4 regions of the Exiguobacterium sp. s28 genome follow, and region 4 is predicted to be linked to each of the others. Evidence: predicted binding sites of a transcription regulator. Region 4 holds the regulator's gene; each other region holds the start of a gene.

Region 1 (7,971 bases), on a different contig from region 4:
AACTTGTTTATCTTTTTACGCACGTCCCTCTCGATGATGATTTTTATCGGTCCGCTCCTACTCATCTCCATGTTCGCCTTCTCAGAACTCGTATCGTTCGAGACGGTCGCCGCCTTCATGATTGCCGTGCTCAGCATCGGGTTCGCGGAACGCATCATCGGGATGATCGTCGCACCGCTCGTCCGGACGTTCTGGCACCAACGCGGAAAATTGATGCCGCTCTATCTTGATGCAGGTCTTTATATTTTCTTGCTGTCGATTCTCATCCTCGAGTTCTTGATGAACATTCCAGGTGTTGAACTCGGTGCTTCTGCCATCGCGGTATTTTATGCGTTCGCGCTCTTCTATACTCGTTACTTGTTCAGCTTACTTCGCTTCACGCTTCGTAAGGGCGTACCGTCGAGCTGACAACGATCCGCAAACAGTTTGGTTTGCGGTTTTTTTGTACAATTTACTAATTGACAATGAGAATCGTTATCACTTATACTTTAGTTGTAGCTCCCAAAGCTTGACGTAAACGTTCCCCAAACCAATACGTCACGTGGATTCCCCTCCACGACACTCTTTTTGAAAGCAATGCGACAACCCCCATTTGTTGCACCCAAATTTGCCATCCAAAAAAACGAGCGGCTCTCCGACGGAGCCGCTCGTTTTTTCATGCAAAGATATCTTGTTCGATTTGTTTCAATCCATAAAACACACCGTGTGCCTGCATCAGTTCATCATACGATCCGGTCTCGACGATGCGTCCGGACTCCATGACGATGATGTGATCGAAACGTTCGAGCCCAGTCAGACGATGGCTGACCATGACGAGCGTCGCTTCATCGGCTTGACGCAAAATCTCGGCGAATACGTCCGCCTCGGTCCGCGCATCGAGCGCCGATGTCGCTTCGTCAAGTATCCAGAGCAATCCATTCTTCAACAAGGCTCGGGCGATGGCAAGACGTTGCCGCTCGCCGCCCGATAAGTTCGCCCCTTTCTCAAGGACGGGCTCGTCGAGCGAGAAACCGAGGCGGACACTCGCGAGCGCCGCTTCCATCTCAGCGTCCGAGAAATTACCGGCGAGCTCCAAGTTCTCTCGCACCGTCCCGAAGAAGAAGTGGTTCTCTTGAAGGACGACGCTGGCTTCACGCCAGACCGATGCTTGGGTCACATCGTCCAACCGCTGTCCATTCAATCGGATCTCACCAGACTCAGGTCTGACAAAAGCGAGCAACAGTTGAAGTAGTGTCGATTTTCCTGAGCCGCTCGGTCCGACGATAACGGTCTTTGAACCGCCTCGTAACGTCACGTCGACGCCGCTCAGCACGTCACGGAACGTGTCCGGGTAGCGATAGCTCACGCGTTCGAACGATACGTCAGGTGCTGTCTCGAGCGCTACGTCGGTACGGGCCGACTCGGCAACGACAATCGCTTCACTCGGCTCGACCACTTCGAGCAGTCGATCGGCCGCTTGCTTGCTGTCGGCATAGTGACCTGGGAAGACTGCCATCGGTGTCGCGTTCTCAAACGCAGTGAGCGACATCATGATGAGCATGGCCAAGAAGAGGCCATTTAATTCCCCGTCGACGACAAGATAGGCCCCGATGGCCAAAACACCCCATGAGACGAGTAAGGACGCCGCCACGACGAGCGAGGAGTTGAAGAACTGGTTCGTCACATCTCGTTTTTGGGCATCGGCGTAGCGGTCGCTCTGTTCAAGCAGTTCGTTGCGCGTTTGACCAAGCCGATGGTGCAACAACAGGTCGCGATAGCCGTACATCATCTCCGTCATCCCACTCGACAGGTCTCCTCGCAAGGTACGGAGTTGCCGGTCATGCTTGGCACGGACACGGGCGAAGAAGGCCGGGATCAAAAAACCGGTCACGAAGACGCCGAACAAGATCCAAACGCTGACCCAGACCGAGAAGTATGTGACGAAGAAAATCGTGCTCAAGAAGACGAGTACCAAGATAATCGGCGGGTAGAACACCCGTAAAAAATAGTTCTGCAAGCTCTCGACGTCACCAACGACGCGAGCGAGCAAGTCCCCACTCCGATATTTGGCAAAGATGCTCGGGACGAGCGGCTCGAGTTGACGATAAAATCGGACCCGGAGTTCGCTCAAAATCGTGAACGTCGCCCGGTGCGAGGCGAGACGCTCCTGATAGCGAGCACTCGCCCGAATCACACCGAACAGTTTAATCAAAACGACGGGCACCATGAGCGCATACAGCGGCGGCACGAGCCCAGCCCGTGAGACGAGGTATCCGCTCGCCGCGAACAAAGCGACGGCTGCGATGCCAGCGACATAACCAAAGAAGATCGAGAGGATGATATCCTTTTTCTCTCGCATCATCCATTTCGTGATCGTCCAAAGGGAATTCATCCTCTCACCCCTTTCTGTAGCGTGAATAAGTCAGCGTATTGCGGAACGCTGAGCAGTTCGTCATGTGTGCCTTGGGCGACGAGACGCCCTTCGTCCATGAACCAAATCGCATCGGCTTGTTTGATCGTATGCAGACGATGCGCGACCGTGACGAGCGTTGACTCACGTGACAACTCATCGATTGAGCGCCGAACGATTTGTTCGGTCACTAAATCAAGTCCGGTCGTCGGTTCATCGAACAAGATGATGCCGGGACGTTTCAAGAAGGCCCGGGCCAAGGCGAGCCGCTGCCGTTCACCTCCGGATAAGCCGTAACCCCCTTCACCGAGTTCGGTATGAAGACCGTTCGGCAACTGAGCGATGACATCGTTCAGTCCGGCTGCCGTCGCCGCCTCGAGGATGCTCGCTTCGTCCGCCGCCTCACCGAGGGCGATATTATCGGCGACGGTGCCGGCGAACAAATACGGATTTTGTGAGATATAGCCAATCGTGTCATACCATGACGTATCGGTGTACGTCTCGAGCGGTTCACCGTCCACGAGGACACGTCCGCTGTCAGGTTTGACGAGCCCCGATAACACGTTCAAGACGGTTGTCTTCCCGGACCCGCTCGCCCCGACGAGCGCCATGTGGGAACCGGCAGGAATCATGCCGCTTAAAGGCTGGAGCGTGAAACGCCCCCCTTCATAGGCGAATGATGCTTCGTCGAGCTCGAGGTCGGGTGTCCGGCTCGTCAACGTCCGGTCGCCCCACTGCAGACGTTCATCCGGTGCGTCGAGCGCCTCGAAAATACGATCGGCCGCCCCCATGCTGCCGCGTCCGGTATGGAACGCACCGCCGAGGTCTTTAATGGCCAAATAGTATTCCGGAGCCAAGACGAGAATCAAAAAGCCGGAGAAGAACGTCAAGTTCTGCCAGACGACCATTTGCAGCGCCACTTCGAGCGCCACGACCCCTGTGCTGAGCATCGAGATGAACTCGAGCATGAGACCCGATAAGAACGCCGTCTTCAAGACGACCATCGTCGCGTCGCGGAAGTCGAGACTGCTCTTTTCAATCGCTTGCGCCTCACGCTCGGTCCGACCGTATAGTTTCAATGTCGTCAATCCTTGCAACACGTCCAAGAACTTTCCGGAGAACTGGTTCATCTTCTCCATCTGTTGTTCGGATTTTTTCTGCGTCGCAATCCCGATGATAATGAAAAAGATTGGGATGAACGGCGCCGTCACCATCATGATGACGCCCGAGATCCAATGTTGGCTGAAGACGACGACGAGAATGAGCAGCGGAATGATCGACGTTTGAATGACTTGCGGCCAATATTGGCTGAAGTAGGCGTCGACTTCATCGACCGCGTCCATGAAGACGCTGACTTTCTTTCCGGACTGGCCGGACAAAGATGTCTCGATCGGATTCGATGTATAACGGTCAAGCAACTGAAACCGGAGTGTCCGTTTCGCTTTCTCCGCTAGACTAGCTCCGATTCGTCCTGACATGTAGCCGAACAAAGCACGCGTGACGAGGGCGAGAATGAGCCAGCCGAGCGCCGGGATGATGCTTTCAAACGATGCATTTTTAAAAAAGACCTGGTCGACGATATCGACGATTAAATACGCCTGCGCCAAAATCGACAATCCGATCATCACCGCGGCGATGACGAGTCCGACGATATGGCGTTTTTCAGCTAAAGCGAGAGCTTGCAGTCGTTTCACTGCGTTCATCCTTTCTATACTATCCAAAACTTTTCTTTGTGAGGATTCTCACTAATTATAACTGATGCACACGACCATGGCGAACGCTTCGCTTAGCCAGACATGCAAAAGACGCCGCGTATATCACGTGGCGTCATACCGTCGTCTGTTCAAAGTATTCGGGATGGCCAATCATCAATTCACGCGCATCGAAGTGAAGCACCTCTTCTTTTCGTAAGCGCGATAAGATGTTCGACACGGTCTCCCGTGACGTACCGGATAAGCGTGAGATTTCAATCGTCGTGAACGGACACCGGACGCGAACCCCCTCTGCTTCCGGTTCCCCGAGGTCTTCAATCAAGTAATGGATCGTGTTGAGCACGCGTTCGGTCGCACTCGGAGTGATGATATCCTGCACCCGTCGTTCGTGCAAGTCGAGAATCCGATTCATCTGTCCGACGATATGGAGTAACATCGACGCGTTCCGAGAGACGAGTTGTTCGAATCGGTCCGTCGGCATATAGATGACCTCGATATCGGTCAACGCCTCCGCCGAATGTTGATAATACGGTTCCGTCATCAAGCCACGATACGGGAACAGTTGCTTCGGTTTCAAGTAGTCCGTATATTGATGGGTCGCCGTCTCGTTGTTGCGCTCGAGCTTCACGTAACCGCTGATTAAAAAGTAGACGCGCTCCCGAGGATCGCCTTCCATGAATAAGAGCTGTCCTTTCCGGTACGTTCGACAATAGACATGGGGCAACAGTGCCTCGAGCTCACGGGCGGTACATTTGGTGAATACATCGAGTTGCCGCAAGTCGTCTACGGTCCATTTCGGTTTCATGTTGAACCCTCCAATCTATCTTGCCTCTCCTTTTAGTATAGTTGGATTCAATTTGAAAACGCTTACAAAATCCAACGATTTTCTGACAAAAAAAAAAGAGGGGCTTTCACCCTCTTCGTCACAGCACGTTATTCAATCGAGCATCAACTCCATGATCGCATCTTGCAGGTCACGGTCGAGTTCAAGCGCGTGCAAATCGAACAGCCATGCCTCGAGCCGCGTCTTCGCTGCCGCCGATCGATACAACTTGTCTTTTAAATCATAAGAAATCTCGGCGCGGTCCAAGAAACGATACAAACGATCGAGCCGGTGATCGTTCGCCGTCAATTCGACCGGGAGAGACACCGTCATCTCTTCATCAATCGGACCGAGTTCGAGGCGCAGTGTCTGGGTCTCTCGATTGTATTCACCAGAACCGGTCACGCCTCGGAGGAGTAACGTGACGTTACGGTCAGACGGCAAGACGGTCCGGTCACCTGTAACGTGAATGTGGAGCTTCCGTTCCTCCCAATCAAGCGTGAACGTCGTCTCAGCGTAAGCACCCGTCTCATAGTCACGGTCCGACCCGTTGTCTTCATAGAGCGTGAACGTATTCGACGCGCCCGGGAAGACAAGAACTTCCAATTCGCCCGGGTTATCCGTATCGTTACGGCCCGAGTAATGCCGTGCCATCGGGATGATTGCCCCTGCTTTCGCGAACACTGCTTGTTCGTCAAGTCCCCGGAACACCCGAACCGACTTCTCTCCCGCATAGCGATGACCGGTAAAGAAATCGAACCAGTCACCTTTTGGTAACCAGACGTTCGTCGCTGCGACGTGGAGCTGTTTATTCATCGGCTCGACGATCGGAGAGATGATGAGTTCACTGCCGAAGTAGTATTCGTTCGGTACTTCATACGCCGCGTCCTCGTCCGGATGTTCATAATACATTGGTAAGATGAGCGGCAAGGCACCCGCGTGGTTCCGCCAGTTCATCGTATAGATGTACGGGATCAATTGATGGCGCAGACGCAAGAACGTCTTCATCGACCGCTCCGCCTCGAGACCGAAGCGCCACGGCTCTTTCCCGTTGAACGTACTGAACGTCGAGTGCAGGCGCATGATCGGACTGAACACACCGAACGCGACCCAACGTGCGGCGAGCTCATCGTCTTTTGAGCCTCGGTAATGGCCACCGATATCGTGACTCCACCAACCATAGCCGATATTGGAAGCGGTCGCCGTAAAGTACGGCTGGAACGCAAGCGACGCCCACGAAATCAACGTGTCTCCCGAGAAACCGACCGGATAGCGGTGACTGCCCGGGCCCGAATAACGGGAGAAGATGATTGGTCGATCGCCATCCCGGGCGATGTCGGCCGCATGATAGTGGTTCAGCATCCAGAGCGGGTCGAGCCCTTCCATTTTCGACGTCGAGCCTTGTTGCCAGTCGATCCACCAGAAATCGACGCCGTCGTCTTCATGCGGATGATGCATCTGCTCGAAATAGGCTTGAATGAAGCGTTTATCGGAAAAGTCGAACGGGATGCGGTCGCCTTGGGACGGATCGATGCCCATCGCCTCGGCCATCGCCACATATTGGTCTTCGAACGCACGCACGCCATCCGCCGGATGCAAGTTCAACGTGACGAGCAACCCTTCTTGCTTGAGCCACGTCAAGAATCCTTTCGGGTCCGGGAACAAGTTCTTATTCCATGAATAACCCGTCCATCCGCTCCCGTATTCTTCCGGGACGTCGGTGACGTGCCAATCCATGTCGATGACGCTGACCGAGAACGGGATGTCCTCTGTCTTAAACCGACGCATGAGTTCTTTATATTCCGTCTCGTCGTAGCGCCAATAGCGGCTCCACCAGTTGCCGAGCGCTTTTCGTGGCAACAGCGGCGTCGGGCCGGTCAATTGATAGAAGTCACGGAGTGCGCGCTTATACTCATGCCCATACCCGAAGTAGTACAAGTCATGGATATGTTTACGCCGCGGTTCGACGAAACGGTCCTCGGTCATGATGAACGAATCAGAGTCATCGATGACGGCATACCCTTGTTTCGAGGCGATGCCTTCACCGAGTTCGGTCGCCCCGTCGACATGGTCGAGCGTTCGCGCCGTCCCTTTCAACGTCCGCTCCGGTCCGTTAAACGTATAGCGGCTATAATACGTACTGAAGTTCCCTTTCACGTCGACGTAAAGCGTGTTCGGCGCGAACGGCCCTTTCGTGTAGTAGAGGTGGACGTGCTCCGTGATGATTTGCAATTCCGTCTCATTCTCAATCACGCGAAACTCTGGGACTGCGAACGCCCGGTTAAAGACGACTTGGGTCGGCCGGTCTTCGAACACCCCATCCTCGGCATACTCCATCCGAATCAGTTGGCTCGTCAGTACCGTGAAGCGATAGCAGCTCCCTTGGACGATTGCCCGATCATCTGCCTGCGGTTTCATTTGTTGCGTATAGACGTTCTCCTCTTCAAATAGACGCATAAGATCGAGCGTTGCCGCTCTTCGTCACTCCCCTTCTTAATTGTGCAAACGTTTACACTCAAAATGATAGCAATGTCTAAATCGACATACAACATTCCTTCCCCATGTCGGACCATAAAAAACGACGAGCAGCCAATTCAGGAAAAAAGCCACAGACGCTGATGTCTGTGGCGTTGAGCTTATTGTTGGAGCGTCGCGGCGAGTCGGACGCGCGTCCCGACCTCACCTCGGACCGCCGCAAGGGCTTGTTCGAGCGACGTGATGACGGCAACCCGGTCGTGTCCTGATTCGGCGAATTGAAGGGCGGCCCGAACTTTCGGCAACATGCTGCCCGGTGCGAACTGGCCTTCGGCGATAAACGTCTCGAGTTGTTCTTTCGTAGTCTCCTCGAGCGCCCGGGCCGACGGTGTCCCGAAATCGACGAACACGTGCTCGACGGCCGTCAAGATGAGGAGCATGTCGGCGTCGACGAGATCGGCGAGTTTCGCAGCGGCAAAATCTTTATCGATGACCGCCTCGACGCCGATATAGCCATCGGCTGTATCGATGACAGGAATCCCCCCGCCGCCAGAGGCGACGACGATGTGCTC
Region 2 (7,971 bases), on a different contig from region 4:
AACAACCCAGAGCGCCTCGAATTGCGCAAATACAACCCACGTCTCCGTCGTCACACGCTTTACCGCGAAGTGAAATAATGAGACTGGCCGTCACTCATGTGGCGGCCTTTTTTTTGAACAAGGGGGAATTGAAGTGATTGAAAAGAAACTACTCCGGCAAAATGTACATCGTCAAATCCGTGAACTCGACGACCGACCGGACCGGGACCGCGTCATCATACATACATTGACCGAACTGAAGGCGTGGCGAGAGGCGGATACGGTGGCCGTCACGCTCGCCCTCGATTTAGAGATTGATACGTTGCCACTCATTCGCTTAGCTTGGCAGGCAGGAAAATCGGTGTTCGTGCCGAAAGTTACAAAACAGGGACTTACGTTCCATGAAATTCATTCGTTCGAAGACCTTGAGTCGGGCGTCATGGGTATTTTAGAGCCGACGACGGTCGCGACGACGCGGACGATTGACGTCTGTATCGTGCCGGGACGTGTCTTTAACCGATCCGGGTATCGGATCGGCTGGGGTGGGGGGTATTACGACCGTTTTTTAGCGACGTATGAAGGTGTCACCATCTCGTTGGCCTATGACGTCCAACTGCTCGATGAAATCCCGGTCGAGCCACACGACATTCCTGTCGAATTTATCGTGACGGAAAGGGAAACGATTCTATGCTCGCCATCTTTCTCGTAACTTGTCTGGTAGCCTTCGCCGGCTATCGTCTGCGCTCACTGACCCGTTCTGGGGCTGTCTTGACGGTCGTGACGGGTACAGTCATTGGGTACGGATTTGGTTGGTTCGGGCTCTATTTGCTCGGTGTCTTCTTTTCGACGTCATCGCTCGCCTCGAAATACCGTTCCCGCGACAAAGAGCCTGTCGATGAAATCGTTGAAAAATCGGGACCTCGTGACTTCGTTCAAGTGCTCGCCAACGGTGGTATCGGTATGGCGACGGCGCTCGGTACGTTACTTACACCGAACGATGCCTGGTTATTCGCGTACATCGCTTCGATTGCGGCGGCGACGAGCGACACTTGGGGCTCCGAGTTCGGGGTGCTCGCCAAACAAAAACCGCGCTCCATTTTGACGTTCCGCGAAGTGGAACCGGGAACGAGTGGCGGGGTGTCTCCGTTCGGGACGTTCATGTCGGTCGCGGGGGCAACGGTCATTATCGTCGCTTCGTTGCCATTTATCGATATCAGCTTACGGTTCGCCGGCTTGTTGATTGCTCTCGGGTTGACCGGAAGCGTTGTCGACACTCTCCTTGGGGCGACGGTTCAACGCAAGTTTCGCTGTCGTGTATGCGGTAAGTTGACCGAGAAGAAAGTCCATCATCACGAGCCGACGACTTACGTTTCAGGCTGGCGCTTTCTCGGCAATGACGCCGTCAACTTTTTGGCGATCGCCTCGGCGGCGGCGATTAGTTTCCTCTTGCTGCGATGAGGGTAGTACAGTCAGTGAAGATGTTTCAAATGAATGTGAATATTGTCACAATATTGCCAAACTGAAAACGGTTTCCCTTGTAGTGAGTGTTTGTGAATGATGTTACAATCTTTATGTAACAGACAAAACAAAAACATGAAACAGATTGTTCGAAGGGTGGAGAATCAATATGGAAACATTAAATCATGCTAAAGTAACACGCGTCGCGCTCGTCGGGGCCGGAGCGGTCGGTGCCAGCTTTGCTTACCAATTGACGACAGCTAGTCTCTGTGAGGAACTTGTGATCATCGATATCAACAAATCGAAAGCTGAAGGGGAAGCAATGGACTTGAATCACGGTGTCTCGTTCGCCTCTTCACCGATGCGCGTCTGGGCAGGAGACTACACAGACTGTGGTGCAGCAGATATCGTCGTCATCACTGCCGGCGCACCGCAAAAACCAGGTGAAACACGTCTCGACCTCGTCGAAAAGAACGCCAAAATCATGAAGTCGATGATTGGGGACATCATGGCATCTGGTTTTGATGGCATCATCATCATCGCCTCAAACCCGGTCGACATCATGACCCACTTGGCTTGGAAATATTCAGGATTACCGAAGCATCGGGTGTTCGGTTCAGGAACGGTACTCGATACGTCACGTCTTCGCTACATGCTCGGTGATTACTTCAACGTCGATCCACGTAACTGCCACGCTTACATTATGGGCGAGCATGGCGACACAGAGTTCGCGGCATGGAGCAACGCCCGCATTTACGGAAAATCGGTCGAACAGTTGCTTGAAGAGAATGACGAGTACACATGGGAAGACCTCGAAGATATCTACGTCAACGTTCGTGACGCAGCCTACCATATCATCGAACGTAAAGGGGCGACGTACTACGCCATCGGTCTTGGTCTCCTTCGTCTTGTCAAAGCCGTGCTTCGCAACGAGAACACGTTATTGACGGTCGGCGCGCACTTGGACGGTGAGTACGGTTTGAACGACATCCACATCGGGGTACCAGCGATCATCAACCGTCAAGGTGTCCGTCAAGTCGTGGAAATCGAGTTATCAGAAGAAGAAAAACAAAAGATGCATCATTCGGCAGAAGTGCTCTTGAAAACGATGCAACCTGTCTTATAAAACCGAGCAATCCTTCGCTCATCACCGTAGCCGCCTAACGCCGCTACGGTTTTTTTGTCATCCGCTCTTCTCGACACGTTGCATAGAGGCTCTCTTTTGTCGCCAGCTATAATTTCCTTTAAAATAAAAGTATAGAAGGAGGTGACCATCGATGTCAGAGCCAGCTTGTTTTTGGGAAGACGTATATCGTGCGGTCGAATCGGGAGGGCGCATCGAGGGCATCTTAGAGCCGTCGCGGGCACTTTTATTGTTCGACACGAAAGCGGGGGACGTCTATCACCTCTACATACGGACGGACAAAGCCTGGGCGAACCATGTCGGCATGGACGTCGAGGCGGTCATGAACTCGTTTCGATTGGCCCGCATCGGTCGTGAGAAGTTACACGTCCACATTTACGGCGATCCGCTTGTCGATGAGGAGCGCCTATCGTCCCTCAAGTTCCCGATTGCGGCGAAAGTGAAGCTCGGCATGAGACCGTGTGGGCAAACAGAAGAGTCGTACCGACCACGGGCCGTCGCGCTCGATCAACAACGGAAGAACGAACTAAAGCAACGGTTCTCCTTCGGGAAACCACAATTCGTCTATGGACTCATGTTCGTGACGTTTCTTGTCATGTGGTTCGCCGAATCGATCGGGTCGACGCTCGACCCGAATACGCTCATCCGCTTCGGGGCGAAAGTGAATCCACTCATCGACGAAGGGGAATGGTGGCGCCTGGTCACACCGATGTTTCTCCATATCGGCTGGTTCCATTTCGCAATCAATATGTTCGCGCTTTGGTCGCTCGGTCCGCTCGTTGAACGGATGTACGGTTCGTCACGCTTCGTCACCATTTATTTGTTAGCCGGCGTCATCGCCACAGTCGCCTCTTACGCGTTCAGCGAAGCCATATCGGGCGGGGCATCGGGGGCGCTGTTCGGGCTCGTCGGGGCACTCCTCTATTTTGGCCTTCGAGACCGTTCCTTATTTATGAAGACGCTCGGTCCGCCGCTGTTTATTATGTTAGGATTAAACGTAGGACTCGCTTTCGTCCTTGGCGCTAGTTTGGACCATTCCGCACATGCGGGGGGGCTGGTCGGGGGCTTTTTGATGGCGGGAGTGGTCGGCTTGCCGGATGAGCATACGAAGAAGCGCCGCCTGTTGTTTGCGGTGATCGTACTCGTGGCATCTGGAGCGTTATTCTGGTTCGGCTATAATCGATGACAAAGGAGTAAGGATATGATTAATACGTTGAAGCAACTGGTTGAAATTCCGAGTCCGTCGGGCATGACGGATGAGGCGATCGGCTTCGTGGAGCAAGAACTCACGAATCTCGGCGTCGCCACGAAACGCTTGAATAAAGGAGCGCTCCTGGCGACGTTTGACGGGGAATCGGATCGGGCGCGCCTGTTGACGGCTCACATCGACACGCTCGGGGCGATGGTGAAAGAGATTTTGCCGAGTGGCCGTCTAAGGTTGACACAAGTCGGCGGCTACGCCTGGACCGCCATTGAAGGGGAGAACTGTTTGGTCCATGCGGAGGCGGGTGAACCCGTCGAAGGAACGATTCTTATCCATCAATCAAGCGTCCATGTGTATAAAGACACGAACAGTGCCGAACGGACGGCATCAAATATCGAGGTACGACTGGACGCTGACGTTCATTCGGCTGAAGACGTGCGTGCCCTAGGCATCGAGGTCGGGGACTTTGTCTCGTTCGATCCACGCTTTCGCCAGACGAACGCGGGCTATATCAAATCTCGACACCTCGACGATAAGGCGTCCGTCGCCATTTTGCTCGACTTGGCAAAAGACCTCGTCGGCGCCGACTTGCCACATCCGGTCCATTACTTGATCTCCAACTATGAAGAGGTCGGGTTCGGGGGCAACGCCGGGATACCAGAAGCGGTGACCGAATATATCGCCGTCGATATGGGAGCGCTCGGGGACGGCCAGCACTCGGACGAATATACGGTTTCAATCTGCGCGAAAGATTCATCAGGTCCGTACGATCTTGGATTACGCCGTCAGTTCACCGCGTTGTGCCGGGAACACGGTATCGCCCATAAAGTCGATATTTATCCGTATTATGGATCCGATGCCTCGGCAGCAATCAGTGCCGGCTACGATGTACGCCATGCACTCCTCGGACCAGGCATCGAGTCGAGCCATAGCTATGAGCGGACGCATACAAAATCGCTCGAAGCGACACGGGAACTGCTCTATCGTTATGTGCTCACGACGATGGGAGACGGACGATGAGAAATTTTTATGATGTCCAACAATTCTTGAAATCATTCGGGACGATCATTTATATCGGCGAACGCGATGCCGAGATTGGCCTCATGATGATGGAACTCGACGAGTTGCATGCCGGCGGGATGATTGAACAACGAGAGTATGACACGGCCAAGATCATTTTGACGCATGAATTGAAAAATTCAATAGATTGACAGAAAAACCCCTAGTGCAAAGGTTTGCACTAGGGGTTTAATAGTGTAAACTATGGGATGAAAGCGATTTAATCGAGATGAGGAGTGGAACAGATGAAGTGGTTATTAGGAATCGACATTGGTGGGACGACGGTGAAAATGGCCGTCTTAGATATGAACGGGATCATTTCTGACAAATGGGAGATCACGACGGACATTCGAGAAAACGGGGTACATATTCCGACTGATATCGCTGCTTCATTCGAGGCTTATCTAGAAAAATCGGGCAAAGCGAAAGAGGAGTTCGCCGGTGCGGGGATCGGGGCACCTGGATTCATCAACTTCTCCGAGGGTGTCGTCGAATACTCGCCGAACATCGGTTGGAAAAACTTTGCGCTCGTCAGCGAGTTTGAGAAAGCCGTGGGATTGCCGGCCGTCCTAGAGAACGACGCGAACGCCGCCGCACTCGGTGAGATGTGGAAAGGTGCCGGTGAAGGCGCGTCAGAACTCCTTGCCATTACACTCGGCACGGGCGTCGGTGGCGGTGTCATCACGAATGGAAACATCGTCCACGGGGCAGCAGGGATGGCTGGAGAGATTGGTCACATCACTGTTGAACGTGACGAGTCGAAAGCCGTCATGTGCGGTTGCGGACGCAAAGGTTGCATCGAGACGATCGCTTCGGCGACAGGTGTCGCCCGCTTGGCGCTCCAAAAACGAAAAAATCGGACGACGTCGTTGAACGAGTTGAAAGAAGTGACGGCACGTGACGTGTTTGAAGCGTTCAAGGCGAACGATCCCGTCGCCACAGAAGTCGTCGAAGAGATGACCGAATATCTCGGCCTAACGATCTCAAATATCGCCAACACGTTGAATCCAAAGATGATTGTCATCGGTGGAGGGGTCTCGAAAGCGCGTGAAGCGCTCCTTGAACCGCTCGATGAGCAGTTCAAACGGTTCGCGCTTGAACGCGTCTACGCCTCGACCACGTTCAAAATTGCGGAACTCGAGAACGACGCCGGTGTCATCGGGTGTGCTTGGCTCGCCCGCAAACATTTCTTGCCAACCCGTGTCTAATAATTGTCCATGCACGCCTGCGTCTTGACGCAGGCGTGTTTTTCATATGGAACGGGTATGGGATAATGTAAAATTTGTAATGACAGAGTTGATTTTTTGTTAAAAAAGGGGTAAGATTTGGACTTGATACCGGACTGTTATCGTACGTGAAATGGATAACAAGCTTACTGGACTTATAAAAAAAATAGGGGGACGGACTCCGTTTGAGCTCGTCACCCGTTGAACAGAGGAGGAGGCCGTCAGATGAAGTCATCTCAGAGCTTTTCGAAGCTTACTATGCGACTGAATGATACGGTCCGCGCTTCGTTTCAAGAATATCGGTTATTTTGGATCTTTTCGCTATTACTTTGGACGAAGACGTACGTAGTTTACCAATTTTTCTTCAATATCCCGATTGAAAACACCGCACAAGCATTCATCTTGCTGATCAGCCCGATCAGCTCCACTTTATTCCTATTCGCCTTCAGTTTCTTCTTTAAAGGAAACAAGCAGAAATGGGTATTGTACATGCTCTATGCTGCGGCGTCGTTCATCTTATTCGCAGACGCCGTCTATTACCGCGAGTTCACCGACTACTTGACGATGCCGGTCATTTTGCAACCGTCGAACATGGAGACGTTGTCGACGTCGTTCACGTCACTGTTGGAGTGGAAAGATTTGATCATCCTTGGGGACGTCCTTATCTTGCCGTTCATCCTCTGGCGCATTAATGCGACAGCAACGGCTGCTTCCCATCGCAGAGCGCTCGTGACGTTCGCGACGGCGGTCGTCGTCTTCTTGTTCAACTTGTCGCTCGCTGAAACGGAACGTCCTGAACTGTTGACGCGTTCGTTCGACCGGGAGCTGTTGGTCAAGAATATCGGGACGTTCAACTTCCACGTCTATGACGCCATGCTTCAAACGAAGACATCGGCTCAAAAAGCGATGGCCGATGGGTCGGAGCTTGCAAAGATTGAACAGTACACCCGTCAACATTACGCGGCACCGAACCCGGACTACTTCGGGAAATATAAAGGCAAAAACGTGATCGTCGTCTCTTTCGAGTCGGCCCAAAACTTCACGCACAACATGAAGGCCTCGAACGGCGAATACATCACGCCGAACTTGAACAAATTGATCGAAGAGTCCCACTACTGGCCGAACTATTACCATACGGTCGGACAAGGGAAGACGTCAGATGCCGAGTTCGCGCTCGATAACTCGCTCTATGGCCTCCCGCGTGGTGCCGTCTACTTCACGAACGCCGACAACGAGTATCAGGCGCTTCCTGAATTGATCAAGGAAGACAACTATTATTCGGCCGTGTTCCACGCCAACAACAAGTCGTTCTGGAACCGGGACTTGATGTATAAAAATATCGGCGTTGATCAATTCTTCGACGAGAAGAGTTATGACCTCGGTAACCCCGAGGATATGACGGAGTGGGGACTTCTCGACGACAGTTTCTTCGAACAGTCGATCCCGATGCTCGAAGAGTTGCCGGAGCCGTTCTACGCGAAGTTCATCACGCTCACGAACCACTTCCCGTACACGATGCCGAGCGAAGACTATGAGCTCGTCCCGAAATTCGAGACGAACTCGACGACGCTCAACAACTTCCCGCAGGCGCTCGCGTATCAGGATTACGCGCTCGGGTTGTTCATCGATGAGTTGAAGGCGAACGGTATGTGGGATGACACGATCTTCGTCGTCTACGGTGACCATTACGGCATCTCGACGAACCATAACGACGCGATGGCCGACCTGCTCGGGAAAGACGAGTTGACGCCATACGACGTCGCCAAGCTCCAAGCGGTCCCGTTCGCGGTCCACTTACCGGGACAAGCCAAGGGCGAAGTACATGACACGATCGGCAGTCATGTCGACATGAAACCGACGATCCTTCACTTGCTCGGAATCGACACGTCGGACACGGTCGG
Region 3 (7,971 bases), on a different contig from region 4:
ACGCTTGCACGCGCTCTTGCTGACGTCACGCCTGATGAAGCGGATCCGATTCTACAGATTGGTGCGTTCATCGAGCGCCATTATGCGGAAGAACTCAGCTTACAAGGGATGAGCGAGCGCTTTTACTTGAGCCGCGAATACATATCGCGTCGCTTCAAACAACAGTACGGCGTCAACTTATCCGAATATTTGCTGTCGATCCGGATGCTCGAGGCGAAACGTCTCCTTGAGACGAGTAGACAACGTATTTATGAAGTCGCCCAAGCGGTCGGCTTTTCGGATGATAAATATTTCCGGAAAGTCTTTAAAAAACAGGTTGGCATCACCCCGAATGAATATCGGGAGCAGTGTCACCGACTATCTTGAAGGAGGAATTTAATCATGAGTGTACACATTGGGGCAGAACCAGGACAAATCGCAGAAACGGTATTGTTACCGGGAGATCCGCTTCGCGCGAAATATATCGCGGAAACGTTCCTTGAGGACGTCGAGTTATATAACGAGGTCCGCGGGATGTATGGCTTCACAGGAACATATAAAGGGAAACGCATTTCGGTTCAAGGGACAGGAATGGGCGTTCCATCGATGTCGATTTACGTGAACGAATTGATCATGTCATACGGCGCGAAAAACTTGATCCGTGTCGGTACGGCCGGTGGGATTCAAGAAGACGTTAAAGTACGTGACGTCGTCATCGCGATGAGCGCATCGAGTGAGATGGGTCAAAACCGTGTGCGCTTCAACGGGATGGACTATGCACCGACAGCGACGTTCGACCTCCTACATCGCGCTTATATGAACGCTGAAAAGGCCGGCATCCCGGTCAAAGTCGGTCAAATCTTCACAGCCGACCAATTCTATCAAGATGATTTCCACCATTTCAAGAAGTGGGCCGACTTCGGTTGCCTCGCCATCGAGATGGAGGCGGCAGGACTCTACACACTCGCTGCGAAACATAAAGTGAACGCGTTGACGATCCTTACGATCTCAGACCACTTGTTGACAGGAGAAGAGACGACATCCGAAGAACGTCAAACGACGTTTGACGAGATGATCCGTGTCGCACTCGATACAGCGGTCGAAGTCACGAACTGATGCAAATGCCCTACAAGCCACTGGTTTGTAGGGCATTTTTGTGTCCGTGCGCCTTCCCGTGTATACAAAGTGAAACCGGCAAGCTAGACTGAAGCTGAAACGAACAGTTCGAAAATCGGGCTGTACCAAGGAGTTGTGACTATGAACAAAGCATCTGCCTTTGTCATTTATAGTATCGTCTTTTTTGCTTTCTTTGATCTTTTTGCCCAGCTTCCAGTCATGAGCACGTTCGCGACATCGGTCGGTGCGACACCGTTCATCGCCGGACTCGTCATTGCCATTTATTCATTGTCGAACACGTTCGGCAACATTTTATCGGGGATCTGGACTGACCGGATCGGTCCGATCGTCATCTTATTCGTCGGTCTCGGGCTATCGAGCCTCAGTCTATTGTCATACCATCTCGTCGACACATCGACGACGCTTCTCATCGTCCGCATCGTGCACGGGTTTGTCGCCGGCTTGATCGTACCGGCCGCGTTCACGTTGTCTGCCAATTTGACCGCAGCGAACCGTCAAGGGAAGAAAGTGGCATTGACCGGCAGTTTTGTCGGGTTGGCGGCCATCATCGGGCCGGCGTTCAGTGGGATCATGGCGAGTCGAACGACCGTCCCCGTCGTTTTCACATACGTCGCGTTTTATGGGGCGATGGTCGCATTACTCGCACTCATCTTTTTACGTCCGTCGAAACTGTCGCTCGGAACATCGAGCCGTCAAGAGGAAGGGAAATCACGGCTTGAACGTGACGTCGTGAAGGCGTATATCGGTGCCTTCCTTTTAATGTTCTCGCAAGGTGCGATCGCGTTCTTGCTACCACTTTATGTACAGTCGCTCGGCTATGACTCCCGCTTGAGCGGGACACTGCTTAGTACGTTCGGAATCATGGCGGTGCTCGTATTTGTGTTACCGACGAACCGTTTGTTCGATCAAATCGAACCAGCGAAACTTGCGGCACTCGGTGTCGGCATTCTTGGTGTGAGCCAACTGTTGATCGGCCGTGCCGAGACATCTAGTCTCTTATACGGGGTGCTCGCCTTGTACGGTGTCGGTTTCGCGATCTTGTTCCCAGCCATCAACACGATGTTGATCAAAGCCACCAACCATGCCAACCGTGGCAAATCCTACGGATATTTTTATGCCTTCTTCTCGCTCGGGACGGTAACGGGCTCGGCTTTTTTAGGCTGGCTTTCCATCACGTTGACGCAAAAATTCACGGTGACCGGAGGCATCTTGCTCGCCGCCGGGTTGGTTCTCGTCTTGATGCAACAAGCGAAAAAGCGGAACGTGCCCGTGAGATAAGGCAGACCGAGAGTGTGCGGAGCGAAGGTTCAAAATGGTCGATGGCCAAGAGAAAATGATAAGATGAAGCTAGCGCTATCATCTAAGGGAGGCAGATTTATGCTCGCACCAATCGAACAGTTGACCATCGAAGAGCTCATCCGTAAACAACGTCGCTTCTATCGGACACAAGCGACCAAATCGCTCGCATTCCGTCTCAGTATGCTGACGTTTTTAAAAGAATCGATTAAACATCATGAGGCCGAAATTCTCCAAGCGTTGGAGCAGGATTTGAACAAATCGGAACTCGACGCGTTCACGACGGAGATTGGTTTCGTCTACGATGAGATTACACGGACGACTCGTGAGTTGAAACGTTGGATGCGCCCGAAGCGAGTCCGCGGTGCTTCGATTCATCTCGGGACGAAAAGTGAGGTCATGTATGAACCTTATGGCACGGTACTGATTATCGCTCCATGGAACTACCCGTTTCAATTGGCGATGGCACCGCTCATCGGAGCGATTGCCGCAGGGAACACGGCCGTCGTGAAGCCTTCGGAATTGACACCGAACGTCGCCCAAATAATCACAAAAGTGCTCGAACGGGCGTTCACTGACCGCTTCGTCGTCAGCGTCGAAGGAGATAAAGACGTGGCGACGGAACTGCTCGCAAAGAAGTGGGACCATATCTTCTTCACTGGGTCGACACCGGTCGGGAAAATTGTCATGGAGGCGGCGGCGAAACATTTGACGCCGGTCACGCTTGAGCTCGGCGGGAAATCGCCGGCCATCGTCCATGACGATGCCAATATCGAGATTGCGGCGAAACGGATCGCTTGGGGCAAATGGATGAACGCTGGGCAAACGTGCGTCGCTCCAGACTATGTCCTCGTCCATGAATCGAAACGAGAGGTATTCCTCGAAGCCATTAAACGTGAAGCGTTCACGATGTTCGGGAATGGCGTCGGGACGAAGCGGTTCACACGAATCGTCAATGAGACACATTTCGACCGTTTGACCGGATATTTGACGGAAGGCGACGTATTTTTCGGAGGTCAGACCGACCGAGATCAATTGAAGATCGCTCCGACTGTATTGACGGACATCGAAGAAGACGCAAACGTTATGAAGGATGAGATTTTTGGGCCGATTCTACCGGTACTCACGTATCGTCAACTCGATGAAGTGATTGATTTCGTTGCAGCGCGCCCACACCCGCTCGCGCTCTATTTGTTCACTGAGACGAAAGAGGTGGAACAGAAGGTGATGAAGCATCTCACGTTTGGCGGAGGTTGTGTCAATGATGTCCTTATGCATTTGACGAACCCGAACCTGCCGTTCGGTGGCGTCGGTGAGAGCGGAATGGGCTCGTATCATGGTCGCTACAGCTTTGAGACGTTCAGCCATGCCAAATCGATTTTACGCAATACGACGAAATTTGATTTGCCGGTTCGTTATCCGAACTTCAAGGGAGCCGAGAAGTTGATTCGACTCGTCTACCGATGATTGGATTAGACTGCAGAGAGCCTGCAGTCTTTTTTTGTGAACGAAAAAATAAGAAGATTGTTTGAAATGTCACATACTTTTATGAAAATGCCCATTGCCCTCCTGTATAATAAAACCATATATCACGCACGAGGCCAGATTAGGCATGAGACCAGTGGAGGGAGCAGACAACATGACTATGAAATGTGGGACGACCCAACCGAACAGCTTCGTCTTCTCAGAAGAGACGAAACAGCTCTTATTCGAGATGATGACGTTTCAAGAATATTCAAAAGCGAGTATCGTTTGTTGGGAAGGAGAAAAATGCAGTAAGTTCTTTTATTTGAAGAGCGGTACCGTCAAATTCACGAAACTGACGAAAAAAGGGAGTTCGCTCATCATGTTCATATACGGCGCTGACGACTTCTTTGGAGAGTTCGACATCGACGATGTATTCCCGAGCTCCTATAGTATCGAGACGACCGAGGACAGTGTCATCGGCTGGATTTCAAAACAAGAGATGGACGAGCTCGTGCGTCAAGACGCGCAGCTGGCTACGGAGGTGTTGCGTTGGACTTCGATGATGCGCAAACAGTCCGAGATGAAGTTACGTGACTTGTTGCTGTATGGGAAGCCAGGGGCGCTCGCCTCGACGTTGCTTCGCATGGCGGCAATGCACGGCGTAGAGGAGACAGAGGGGGTCACAGTTCCGAGACATCCGTCTGACGGCGAACTCGGACAATTGATCGGTGCACCTCGCGAAACGGTCAATCGAATGATGAACCAGTGGCGGAAAGAAGGCGTGTTAACGACGACTCCGACATCGATGGTGTTGCATGACATCGATTTCCTAAAAGAGCTATGTTACTGCGAAGGCTGTCCCGCCGGTATTTGTCGGCTTTGACTTGCCGTTCATAAGCATTGAAAAACGTGCGGCGTCACGACATGAGAACATGAACAGGTGATTGGACCGACTGATGTCGGAGCAATCGCCTTTTTGTATGCCTTTTTTCCAAATGTGAACTTTATGTGTGGAAACTACGCAAATTTGATGTGATTGTCACTTTTGAAGTGACAAATGTCACATATTAATCAGTGCCCCTTTTCATACAATGAAAGTGGAAATCAAAGGGAAAGGGGTCCTTCACGTGGAGAAAAACGATGGACAAGAACCGAACTTAAAAGGCACGTTCACATCGGTCATGATTGTCGCTGGTGTCATCATTGCCATGTGGTCGTCGGTCTTTTACTTATTTGTGACACGATAACGAGCAAGAGGAGGGAAGCACGATGCATATTCATAAACTTGAGAAGTATTGGTTAGTATTCGGCATTATTCTATTAGGCGTCTTTTTGACAGTGCTCGGTATCTCTGCGTTTGCGGCAGGGAATCAGCCGGCTTCGGACGCCGATTTGATCGACCCGGCAAAAGTGCATCAAACTGCACCGTTCGACAAACCAGGGCTTCATAAAATCGGTGACAACGAGTATGAGCTCGTCATGGTCGCCCAAGCGTTCACATTCACACCGGGCAATGTGGAAATCCCAAAAGGGGCGAAAGTCACGTTTCTCGTCACGTCACCGGACGTCGTCCACGGGTTCCAATTGACAGGGACACCGGTCAATATGATGGTCGTGCCAGGCCACATCAACTCGCTCACGTATACGTTCGAAGAAGCAGGCGAATTCTTGATTCTATGTAACGAATACTGTGGGACCGGACATCACATGATGTCGACAAAAATTAAGGTGGTGGACTAAATGAATGACGTAGCCTCAAAATTAAAACAGTGGGAAATGGAACGCGGCGTACCGGTACCAAGTATCGGTGTTAAAGAAGCGCGCCTCGCCTATGCCCATGTCGTCATTTCGGTCCTCGCCGTCCTGATCGGCGGTTTGGCAGGACTCATGCAGACGCTCATCCGAACGGGCGTCATCCCGGAAGTATTTGGTTATTATCAACTCTTGACCGCACACGGTATCATGCTCGGTCTCGTCTTCACGACAATGTTCATCATCGGTCTTCTTTACGCGCTCCTCGCTAAGTCGTTCGGACGTTTTGAGTCGTTCCCGACCCGGGTCGCATGGCTCGGATTTTGGATGATCATCGCCGGTGCCGTGCTCGTCACGATCATGGTGCTCGCCAATAAAGCGACCGTGTTGTATACGTTTTACGCGCCGCTCATGGCCGACCCGATCTTCTATATCGGCCTCGTCTTGTTTGTCGTCGGCACATGGTTGTCTGCGTTCGCCATGTTCCGGATGTATGCGGACTACAAACGGGAGAACCCAGGTATTCACCCGCCGCTTCCGGCGTATATGAGTGTCATGACGATGCTATTGTGGGTCATCGCGACGCTCGGTGTGGCCGGAACGATTCTGTTCCAGCTGCTACCGCTCTCGCTCGGATGGAAAGACACGGTCGGGATTGAGTTATCACGGACGTTGTTCTGGTACTTCGGTCACCCCCTCGTCTATTTCTGGCTCATGCCGGCCTATATCGTCTGGTATACGGTCGTGCCGAAAGTCATCGGGGGGAAAATCTTCTCGGATGCGCTCGCCCGGATGGCGTTCCTATTGTTCCTCTTGTTCTCGTTCCCGGTCGGTTTCCACCACCAGTTGACAGAGCCGGGGATTGAGCCGTTCTGGAAGTTCGTTCAAGTCATCTTGACGTTCCTCGTCGTCATCCCGTCGTTTATGACGGCGTTCTCGCTGTTTGCGACGTTCGAGCTTCGCGGTCGCGCACTCGGTGCCCGTGGGCTATTCGGTTGGGTCAAGAAAATGCCATATGGGGATGTCCGTTTCCTCGCGCCGTTCGTGGGCATGTTGTTCTTCATTCCAGCCGGAGCCGGCGGGATCATCAACGCATCGCACCAATTGAACGCGATGGTCCACAACACACTTTGGGTCACAGGTCACTTCCATATCACAGTCGGGACGGCCGTCGCCTTGACGTTCTTCGGAACGGCATATTGGCTCGTACCGGTATTGCGCGGTCGTACACTCACGAAAAAGATGAACCGACTCGGATTGATTCAAACGGGAACGTGGGCGTTTGGGATGTCAATCATGTCTTACGCAATGCACATCTCAGGACTCCAAGGTAACCCGCGTCGGACCGGACCGGCAACGTACTTCTCGGATGCGCTTACGCGCGAATGGATTCCATACCACATCGCCATGGCGATTGGCGGGACGATCCTCTTGATCTCGGTCCTCATCTTCGTTTACTCAATGTTCAACTTGTCGTTCCTCGCGCCGAAAGGGGAGGAAGAATTCCCGCTCGCTGAGACGGAAGAGGCAGCGATGGAGACGCCTCGTTTCTTTGAAAACTGGAAACTATGGATCACCGTCACGTTCGTCTTGATCGCGTTCGCTTATACGGTCCCGATTTGGCACTTGATTGAGAGTGCGCCACCGGGAGCGAAAGGCTGGGTGCTCTGGTAAACTGAAGTCAGCCCTTTAGCGGGGCTGACTTTTTTTGTGGGAAGGGGATGAGGGGATGGACACTTTACGGGAAACCATTCGTCGAGAACACGCCAAGCATCCGCAAGGCCGGCCGTTCATCGTCGCCATCGATGGATTGAGCGGAGCTGGGAAGACGACGCTTGTTGATCAACTGCGCGGGACCTCACCGAAGGAAGTGATGCTACATATCGATGATTTTATCGTCGAGCGGCATCGGCGTTACGAGACGGGACAATCGGAAGCGATGGAATATTATGCGCTCCAATGGGACGTCGACTTACTTGTCCAGACGTTGTTCGAACCGTTGCGGCAAGGGGAGACAACGCTGACGTTACCGTACTATGCGCGCGACCGGGACGAAATCGTCATGCGAAAAATCGAGATTGCTCCGAACGCACTTGTCTTGATCGAAGGGATTTTTTTATTGCGGGACGAGTGGCGCCCTTATTTTGACTACGTCGTCTATCTCGACTGTCCGCGGGAGGTCCGGTATGAACGGGTCTTGAATCGTGATACGTATATCGGCGATTTGTCGGAGCGGATTGCCAAGTACGAGCGCCGGTACTGGCCCGGAGAAGTGCATTATTTGAAGACGGTTAATCCGAAAGCCAAGGCCAATCACATCGTTCAATCCAGTTGACGCAT
Region 4 (7,971 bases):
ACTTTATCTTTCATCGCCGCGAGCGCCCCGCTGTTGATGAAGTGCCATGGCTTGTTGTAGTGCGGTTGGAAGAAGAAGTCGACATAGGCGAGCTCTTCGACCGTCATCTCGTTTTGGATGGCGAGCGACAACGTGTTGACCGCTTGCGTCATGTCCGCTTTCGAGAGGACTTGTCCTCCGACGACGCGGTGTGTGCCGACTTCATAGACGAGTTTGAACTGGACCGGTTCAGCCGTCGGCATGAACTCCGGACGGTACGCATCTTCAATCACGACGCTCTCGACGTCGAGGCCGAACAGGCCGGCCGCTTCTTCTGTGAGACCTGACGAAGCGATGTTCCAATCGTAGAGACGGAGACCTGACGTCCCTTGCGTCCCTTGATAACGGACCCGCGGTGCAATCAAGTTCTCTGCGACGAGCGTTCCCATGCGGACGGCGTTCGTCGCGAGCGGGATGTAGGCATGTGTGCGCGCCGGGTTGTAATAGACGGCACAGCTGTCACCAGCCGCGAAGACGTCCGGGTTGCTCGTGCGCATATATTCGTCGACGATGATGGCGCCGTTGCCGAGCATGTCGACTTGGCCTTGAAGGAGTCCCGTGTTCGGGCGGAAGCCGACACAGAGGATGACGAGGTCAGCCTCGAACTCACCTTTATCGGTCACGACGTGCGTGACGTTTCCATCTCTCCCGCGGAACGCTTCGACCGTCTGGCCGAGCTCGAGGTCGATGCCGCGTGACGTCATGTCCGCTTCAAGTTGATCCGTGAACGACTTGTCGAGGTACTTGTTCAAGATGCGGTCGGCGCTATCGATGAACGTGACGTGTTTGCCGTACACTTCGAACGCTTCGACGAGCTCGACACCGATATAGCCGGCACCGATGACGGCGATGTTCGTCGCATCTTTCGCCCGCTCGATGATGCGTTGGGCGTGGCCATAGTTTTTGCAGAGCTCAATCCCAGTCATCTCGATGCCAGGGAGCGTCGGGACGATCGGCCATGAACCAGTTGTGACGATCAAACGGTCGAACGTGTCATAGACGTCTTCTCCCGTGTCGAGGTCTTTCGCATGGACCGTCTTCGCTTCCGTGTCGATGTTCAACACGTCGTGCTTCATGCGCATCGTCGCGCCGAGTTCTTCGAGTTCGGTCGGTGACGCGTAGAAGAGCTCTTCCGCACGTTTGATGACACCGCCGACGTGGAGGGCGATCCCACATGAGAGGAAGCTGACGTTGTCGTTGCGTTCATACACCGTGATGTCGAGATTGTCGTGCTTGGCGAGTAATCCTTTGACTGCTGCTGTTCCTGCGTGTGTACATCCGATGACTGCGATTTTCATATGGTTGTCTCTCCTTTGAGTGTTAGGCAAGTTAGTGTTTGTGATAAATATCACATTTACTTTCTGAACTTAGTGTACTATTTCACAAGAAGGTTTGACAATCCCTTTGCTCACTTTTTCACGTAATTATGTCTAAAGTTTGAACTCCATGTGTGACAACAAAAAAACCGTCCCGCAACCGGAACGGTTCACTTATGAGTTTGTGGTGCGTCGCCCTTTGACCCAGTGATAGATAACGACGCCGATATAAGTGAGGAGACCGATCACATACAGACTAATGCCGATCAAAATCCAGCCCAGCGCGTCCCAACCGCGGACGAAGACGAGTCCGATGATACACGATACGTATCCCACGAGAAGCAACGTTAACGAGAAGACGAGTCTCCGCTTGAATCGCGATTTCAAAAAGTTTAGCACGGCAATCAACAAAATTGTCGTCAACACGCCGATGATGATGAGTTCATCCCCATAGTACTCCCAAGCCATCGCTTCTCCCCCTGACCTATGTTCGATTGGCTCCATCGTATCACGTCCTCCCCCTGTTCCCCATCTCTAAAAAAAGCCATCCGCATCATCGCGAATGGCTTCTCAGTTAACGAACATAAATCGTCTTCGTCACGCTTCGGCCTTTTGGCGTCACGAGACGGAGTGTCAATTTCGTTCCTTTCTTTTGTGGGGTGAAACTGAGCGTTGTCGACGTCGACGTCACCGTCTTCTTCGCGAGCACCGTCGACCCCCGCGTGAGCGTCAATGTGCCGTACCCGACGTTCGATGTCACCTTCAGTGTCTTCGATGTGCTTGATGGAATCGTCGTCACGAGCGTCGGTGTCGGTCCAGTCGTCACCTTCACCGTCTGCACATGTCGGAACGTCCCGCTTTGGTTCGTCAACGAGAGCGTCGCATTGACCGGTTGCCGCGTGAAGCGGAGCGTCACACGTCCGGTGCTGCTCGCTTTTGCTGTGGCGAGCACCGTCGACCCTTTTTTCAACGTGACCGTGCTATTCGGGATCACGTACCCGACCCAGAGTGACTTCTCATCATTAATCGAGAGCGTCGACAGCGACGTTTTCGGCAACTGAATCGAGACGTCACGCGATTTCGAGCCGACCGATGCTTTGACGCGAACACGATCCCCCGGTTTGGCGGGGACGGTGTAACGTGTCGTCGATAGGCGTTTGGCCGAGACGAGTTTGTCATTTACATAGAAGCGCACTGTCGCCGTGCTCGTCTTTTTGATTGAGAGTGTCGCTTGTGTCTTTGTCATCAACGTGTCCGTCACACTGAGCGTCGGAGTGAACGCACGGACCGTCTTTGTGAGTTCATACGTCGCATCGCCGCTCGAACGTGTGACGAGAATGACATCCCCTTCTTTCAATGGGGTATCGAACGTGTACGGCATGACGCGTGTTGTCGCCACATGCGTACCGTTTCGATAGATGCGATAAGCCTGATCGGTACTCGATGTGATGTTGATGGATTTGTCATACATTAACGGTGTCCGAGTCCACGAAAAGACAGGCGGTTCCACTCTTGTCTCCACGGTTGTGAGCCGGAACGCTGAAGCGGGTGCTTCTTTTAATTTGAAGTAGACTTTTGTTCCGATGTCTACAGGCATCGTATTAAACTCTTTAATCGAAATGAGTCCGTCTTCATCTGCCTGCTCATTCGAAATTTCGTAGTATTTCCCACTGCGAATCAACACATCCACTGCGGCGTTCGGCGTCGTTTTCAATGTGACACCTGAAGTGACCGTTTTCGTCAGAACCGAGATACCATTTGATGAAGTATCGTCACTTTCTTTGACCGTCTGAAGTTCAATCGGATCGGCGTAAACACCTGACCCACTACCGATTTTCACAGTCACACGCGATCCAGGTGTGAACCACCGCGCCGGTTGCCACGTATAGCGACCCGACTCATCCGATTGGACCGTCGCCGATTGATAGTTCAACAATGAATCCGATGAGTTCGATTGATACAAGTTTTTCGTCACACTGACAAACACCGGCGTGTTCGGTGCCGTCTTCCCGCTGATCGGGCCTAAGACACCGGTTGGCGGGTCGAGCGTGAGCGGCACATAGTTCGATGCCCATAAGTCTAACCGGCGCTCAAAATCGTTCCACTTAAAAATCATGTCATACGACTCATTCGTCTGTAACGTCAGTTTCCCTTGCTCCCAAACGAACGGGTCGTCTTGATGGGCTAAACGTGCCGTCAGCTCAGTCGCTGGAATCGGTAAGGCCGTACCATCGACGAGCGTGGCCGTTCCGTTGACGTCATATGGACGACCTACCTCATAGCGATTCGTCGTTTTCGGCACATTGACATTCAGTTGCCATGGTGCTTTCCATAAAGACTCCGGTGTGTACACTTCCGTCTTCTTCATACCAAAAACGTACCAAGGACCGTGTTGTCGAATGTCAGCGTCATCAATCGGTGCCTCTTTCCACTCATTCGTGCTGACGTTATAACTGACATAGAATGTCGTATACATTTCTCGCGTCATGAAGTAGTAGGTGCCGTCTTTCCACGTAAGGTTACTTATGTTTGGCGCATCTTTCTCAATCCATCGTTTCGTCGCCAAATCGAAAATAAACATGTGCTCCGAGTCATCATTTTTGATCACGAACCATTGATTCGCTTCTTTCATGTGACGGGCCCACCTCACCTGTCCTGAATAGGAACTGATTGTCTCAAGCACCTCTCCTGTCACCGTCCGCTTCGTCACTTGACCGTCGGCGAACGCGAGGACGTTCCCATCATCGAGCAGACTGTATACCTGATCGCTGCCTTTCGTGAGCGATCCGAGAATATCACCTGACATCGATGTGATAATATACTTTTCGTCATCAGCCCATAACATCATTCCTGTTGTTACATTCGTTGAGACGAGTCGATTCTCACTTCCTGCTTCGATTGGGAATGTCGTCGCTTCATTCGTACGTATATCCCACATCACCCACTCCGGCCATCCTTTTAACATAAATCGGCCGTCTCCGATGGCATACATATTATAAGCAGCAGACACGCGAATCGGTAACGTATATTCCTCACCGGTCTCAATGTGAACTAGCGTCTCCGGATCTCCCGAACGCCACACATACCCACTATCTCCTACGACTTCTCCTGCCGGAATGATTTCCGGTTTGGCATAGTCTTCTGCTCGGACTTCAACTCCCGGTGCTACCATCATGACGAGCACCACGAGCATGCTCCATAACCACTTGTTCATTACTCTCCTCATTTCTGTTTATGAATGCATAACTTTCAAAAATAATCCATTTTTTGATTTAACCCTCCTAATTTTAAGTTGTTTTTTCAAAATTGAATAGCCCTAAAATCAAAAAAAACACCACGTCGCATGACATGGTGTTTACTTCTCATTCATTTGTTTCATCAAATCCATCTGTTCTTTCACCATCGCCTCTTTCTCACGTCGGAGCACACCCCGGTACGTGATGCGTGAAATCGATAAACTGATCTCATACAAGAAGAAGAGCGGCAGTGACACCATGAGGTGCGACGTCAAATCCGGCGGCGTGATGAAGGCCGCGACGACGAACAAGGCGAAGTACGCATACTTCCGAATCGATGACAGGAAGTACGGCGTCACGACACCGATGCGCGTCAAGAACATCGTCACGACCGGCAACTGGAATAACAGTCCGAATGGGATGGTCAGTTGCAGCAAGAACGTGAAGTAGTTCGACGCCCCGATGATTTGCGTCAGACCAAGGTCTTGCCCGAGGTCCGTCGAGATATCGAGGACGAGCGGGAACAACCAATAGTAGGCAAACGCCAAACCGACGAGGAACAAGATAAAGATGATCGGAATATAAGCGAGCGTCGCTTTCCGCTCGTTCGGATGCAGACCAGGTGCGACAAACGCCCACAGTTGATACAGTAGAAACGGACCAGCCGCGACGAGCCCGATGACGAGCGCCAAATTCAAGTAAATCATGAGCGGGTCCGCGACCCCAAAGGCGTTCAATTCAAGGCCTCGTTCGACGAGGTCGGCCTGGAGATAGGCGAGCACATATTTGACACTCGGCAAAGCAATCAAAAAGAAGGCAAAGACGACAAATGCCGACAGCATCAGTCGTCTCCGCAGCTCTGTCAAGTGGTCGGACAGTGCCCGTTCTTGATCAGGTTGATGGCTCATCGCTTACTGCTCTTTCTTCTCAATTTCTTTCTTGTCTTTCTCGTCATGCTCGTTCATCATGCCACTCGTGGCGTTTTTGAACTCACGGAGCGTCTGTCCGGCGGCGCGTCCGAATTCAGGCAATTTCTTCGGCCCGAAGATGATGAGCGCGATAATCGCGATGACAAACAGACTTGCTCCGCCTGGAATACCGACGACGAGTGACGATAATAGTAATTCCATTATTGATGGACCCCCTCAGCAGATGGATAGTGTTGCATAAAGTAAATGAGCGACTGGAGTTCGATCGACAAGTCGATATGATGGACGCGGACCGTATCCGGCACAGTAAGCCTGGCCGGTGTAAAGTTCAAGATGCCTTTGATGCCGAAGCGGACCAAGTCATCCGCGACAGGCTGTGCATAGGCAGACGGCACCGTCAAAATGGCAACGTCAATCTTGTTTTGTTTCATGATCTGTTCCATCTCATCGACGTGATGAATCGGGACACCGGACATCGTCGTGCCGACTTTTGTCTCGTCTGCGTCGAACCCGACAACGATATGTGTGTTATTGTTTTTAAGGAAGTTATAGTTGACGAAAGCTGTCCCGAGATGACCAACCCCGACCAAGGCGACGTTCGTAATCTCGTCCTGATTCAGTGTCTTACGGAAAAAGTCTAACAGATACTGTACGTTATAGCCATATCCCTTTTTACCGAGCGCACCGAAGTACGAGAAATCGCGACGGATTGTGGCCGAATCGACCTTGACCGCCTCACTCAGTTCAGCAGAAGAGACACGCTGTTTTCCTGATGAATGCAGGCTTTGGATAAACCGATAGTATAGTGGCAACCGTTTGGCTGTCGCTTGCGGAATCTTTGGTTCGTTTTGACTCAACGGAAAGAGCCTCCTTTTTACGACGCGTTTCAAACGAATCTAATTTCATACACCTTGATTGTAAACGAATTCACATAACCACTCAACGAATATACCTGAAAAGACTAAAAAATACAGTATACTAAATAGAGAGAAAGGGGTTTTTTCACTTGATCCTACTGCAAGTCAATAACTTATCGAAATCATTCGGCGTCGAGCCGATTTTAGAGAACGTCAAACTCGAAATCCAAGAAGGCGAACGCGTCGCCCTCGTCGGCCGGAACGGCGCCGGCAAGTCGACACTGCTCAAAGTCATCGCCGGGGAATACAACTATGACTCGGGCGATATCATGAAACCGAAAGACGTGACGATCGGCTATCTCGCCCAAGATTCAGGACTTGAATCGAACGAGACGATTTGGAACGAGATGCTCACCGTCTTCACCGATTTAATTGAACAGGAAAAAACGCTCCGCCGCATGGAACAAGACATGGGCAGCGAGCGCATCTTGAACGACCCGGCCGCCTATGAGCGCCTGCTGTCGTCTTACGATGAAGAACAGCATACGTTCAAAGACCGCGGCGGCTATCAATACGAGGCGACGATCCGCTCCGTCCTTCACGGAATGCGCTTTTATCCGGACGACTTCGAGCGCCGCATCGATACGCTCTCCGGTGGACAACGGACCCGCCTCGCCCTCGCGAAGATGCTGCTCCAAAGTCCAGACCTGCTCATCCTGGATGAGCCGACGAACCACTTGGACATCGAGACGCTCGGTTGGCTCGAGAAGTATTTGAGCGGCTATAAAGGCGCCGTCCTCATCGTCTCCCACGACCGCTACTTCCTCGACCGCGTCGTCTCGGTCGTCTATGAGTTGTCGCGTCACCGGAGCCGTCGCTTCGTCGGCAATTATACGAAGTATCTCGAGCAGAAGGCCGCGATCTATGAGCAAGAAAAGAAACAGTTCGAATCACAGCAAGAAGAGATCGCCAAGATGCAGGACTTCATCCAGCGCAACATCGCCCGGGCGACGACGACGAAGCGGGCCCAGAGTGTCCGCAAGCGTCTCGAGAAAGTCGATCGAATGGAAGCGCCGGACGGTGATGAGCGTAGTGCCGTCCTCTCGTTCTCGATTAAGCGCCAAAGCGGGAACGACGTGTTGAGCGGCAGCGACCTCGCCATCGGCTATGAGGAACCGATCGCCCAAAATCTCCGCTTCCAACTGCAACGCGGCGAATCGGTCGCCCTCGTCGGCCCGAACGGGGTCGGCAAATCGACGCTCTTGAAAGTGTTGACGAAACAACAGCCGGCCCTTACCGGTGACATCCGCTACGGCACCGGCGTCGAGATCGGCTACTACGACCAGGAGCAACAGAACTTGTCAGACGCCAACCGCGTCATCGACGAGATTTGGAACGACTGGCCGCTCATGCGCGAACAAGAAGTTCGCAGCCTGCTTGGTCAGTTCCTGTTCAGCGGTGACGACGTCATGAAACGTGTCCACGAATTGTCGGGTGGAGAGCGGGCCCGTTTGACGCTCGCCAAGTTGAAGCTCGAGCAACCGAACTTGCTCATCTTGGATGAGCCGACGAACCACTTGGACCTCGACTCGAA

The links. Region 4 encodes Rex, which represses fermentation and respiration genes when NADH is low (regulators of the CRP and FNR family bind a similar motif). Its sites were predicted from a motif close to TTGTGAAATATTTCACAA; they were not measured.
Region 1: cydD (thiol reductant ABC exporter subunit CydD) is a predicted target of Rex. The motif match lies at 4,120-4,137, and genes of this name have one in related genera.
Region 2: KNP78_RS00650 (L-lactate dehydrogenase) is a predicted target of Rex. The motif match lies at 1,471-1,488, and genes of this name have one in related genera.
Region 3: KNP78_RS09255 (cytochrome c oxidase subunit 2A) is a predicted target of Rex. The motif match lies at 4,928-4,945, and genes of this name have one in related genera.

Annotation. Positions count from the first base shown of each region.
Region 1 covers NZ_JACSLL010000003.1:173,410-181,380, forward strand. Annotated here, with positions in the region: gene KNP78_RS05300 (hypothetical protein) at 1-408, shown strand, start outside; gene cydC (thiol reductant ABC exporter subunit CydC) at 656-2,371, opposite strand; gene cydD (thiol reductant ABC exporter subunit CydD) at 2,368-4,092, opposite strand; gene KNP78_RS05315 (Crp/Fnr family transcriptional regulator) at 4,217-4,906, opposite strand; gene KNP78_RS05320 (glycoside hydrolase family 31 protein) at 5,039-7,381, opposite strand; gene arcC (carbamate kinase) at 7,561-7,971, opposite strand, start outside.
Region 2 covers NZ_JACSLL010000001.1:109,086-117,056, reverse strand. Annotated here, with positions in the region: gene rpmG (50S ribosomal protein L33) at 1-78, shown strand, start outside; gene KNP78_RS00660 (5-formyltetrahydrofolate cyclo-ligase) at 134-688, shown strand; gene KNP78_RS00655 (DUF92 domain-containing protein) at 667-1,437, shown strand; gene KNP78_RS00650 (L-lactate dehydrogenase) at 1,607-2,563, shown strand; gene KNP78_RS00645 (rhomboid family intramembrane serine protease) at 2,715-3,767, shown strand; gene KNP78_RS00640 (M42 family metallopeptidase) at 3,783-4,805, shown strand; gene KNP78_RS00635 (YqgQ family protein) at 4,802-4,996, shown strand; gene KNP78_RS00630 (ROK family glucokinase) at 5,090-6,052, shown strand; gene KNP78_RS00625 (LTA synthase family protein) at 6,296-7,971, shown strand, end outside.
Region 3 covers NZ_JACSLL010000007.1:86,762-94,732, forward strand. Annotated here, with positions in the region: gene KNP78_RS09230 (response regulator transcription factor) at 1-366, shown strand, start outside; gene deoD (purine-nucleoside phosphorylase) at 382-1,095, shown strand; gene KNP78_RS09240 (MFS transporter) at 1,237-2,394, shown strand; gene KNP78_RS09245 (aldehyde dehydrogenase) at 2,494-3,879, shown strand; gene KNP78_RS09250 (Crp/Fnr family transcriptional regulator) at 4,052-4,762, shown strand; gene KNP78_RS09255 (cytochrome c oxidase subunit 2A) at 5,007-5,126, shown strand; gene KNP78_RS09260 (cytochrome c oxidase subunit II) at 5,149-5,619, shown strand; gene KNP78_RS09265 (b(o/a)3-type cytochrome-c oxidase subunit 1) at 5,620-7,305, shown strand; gene KNP78_RS09270 (kinase) at 7,361-7,966, shown strand.
Region 4 covers NZ_JACSLL010000011.1:8,727-16,697, reverse strand. Annotated here, with positions in the region: gene KNP78_RS11410 (FAD-dependent oxidoreductase) at 1-1,337, opposite strand, end outside; gene KNP78_RS11405 (YesK family protein) at 1,530-1,823, opposite strand; gene KNP78_RS11400 (hypothetical protein) at 1,930-4,569, opposite strand; gene tatC (twin-arginine translocase subunit TatC) at 4,711-5,499, opposite strand; gene KNP78_RS11390 (twin-arginine translocase TatA/TatE family subunit) at 5,503-5,721, opposite strand; gene KNP78_RS11385 (redox-sensing transcriptional repressor Rex) at 5,721-6,377, opposite strand; gene KNP78_RS11380 (ABC-F family ATP-binding cassette domain-containing protein) at 6,527-7,971, shown strand, end outside.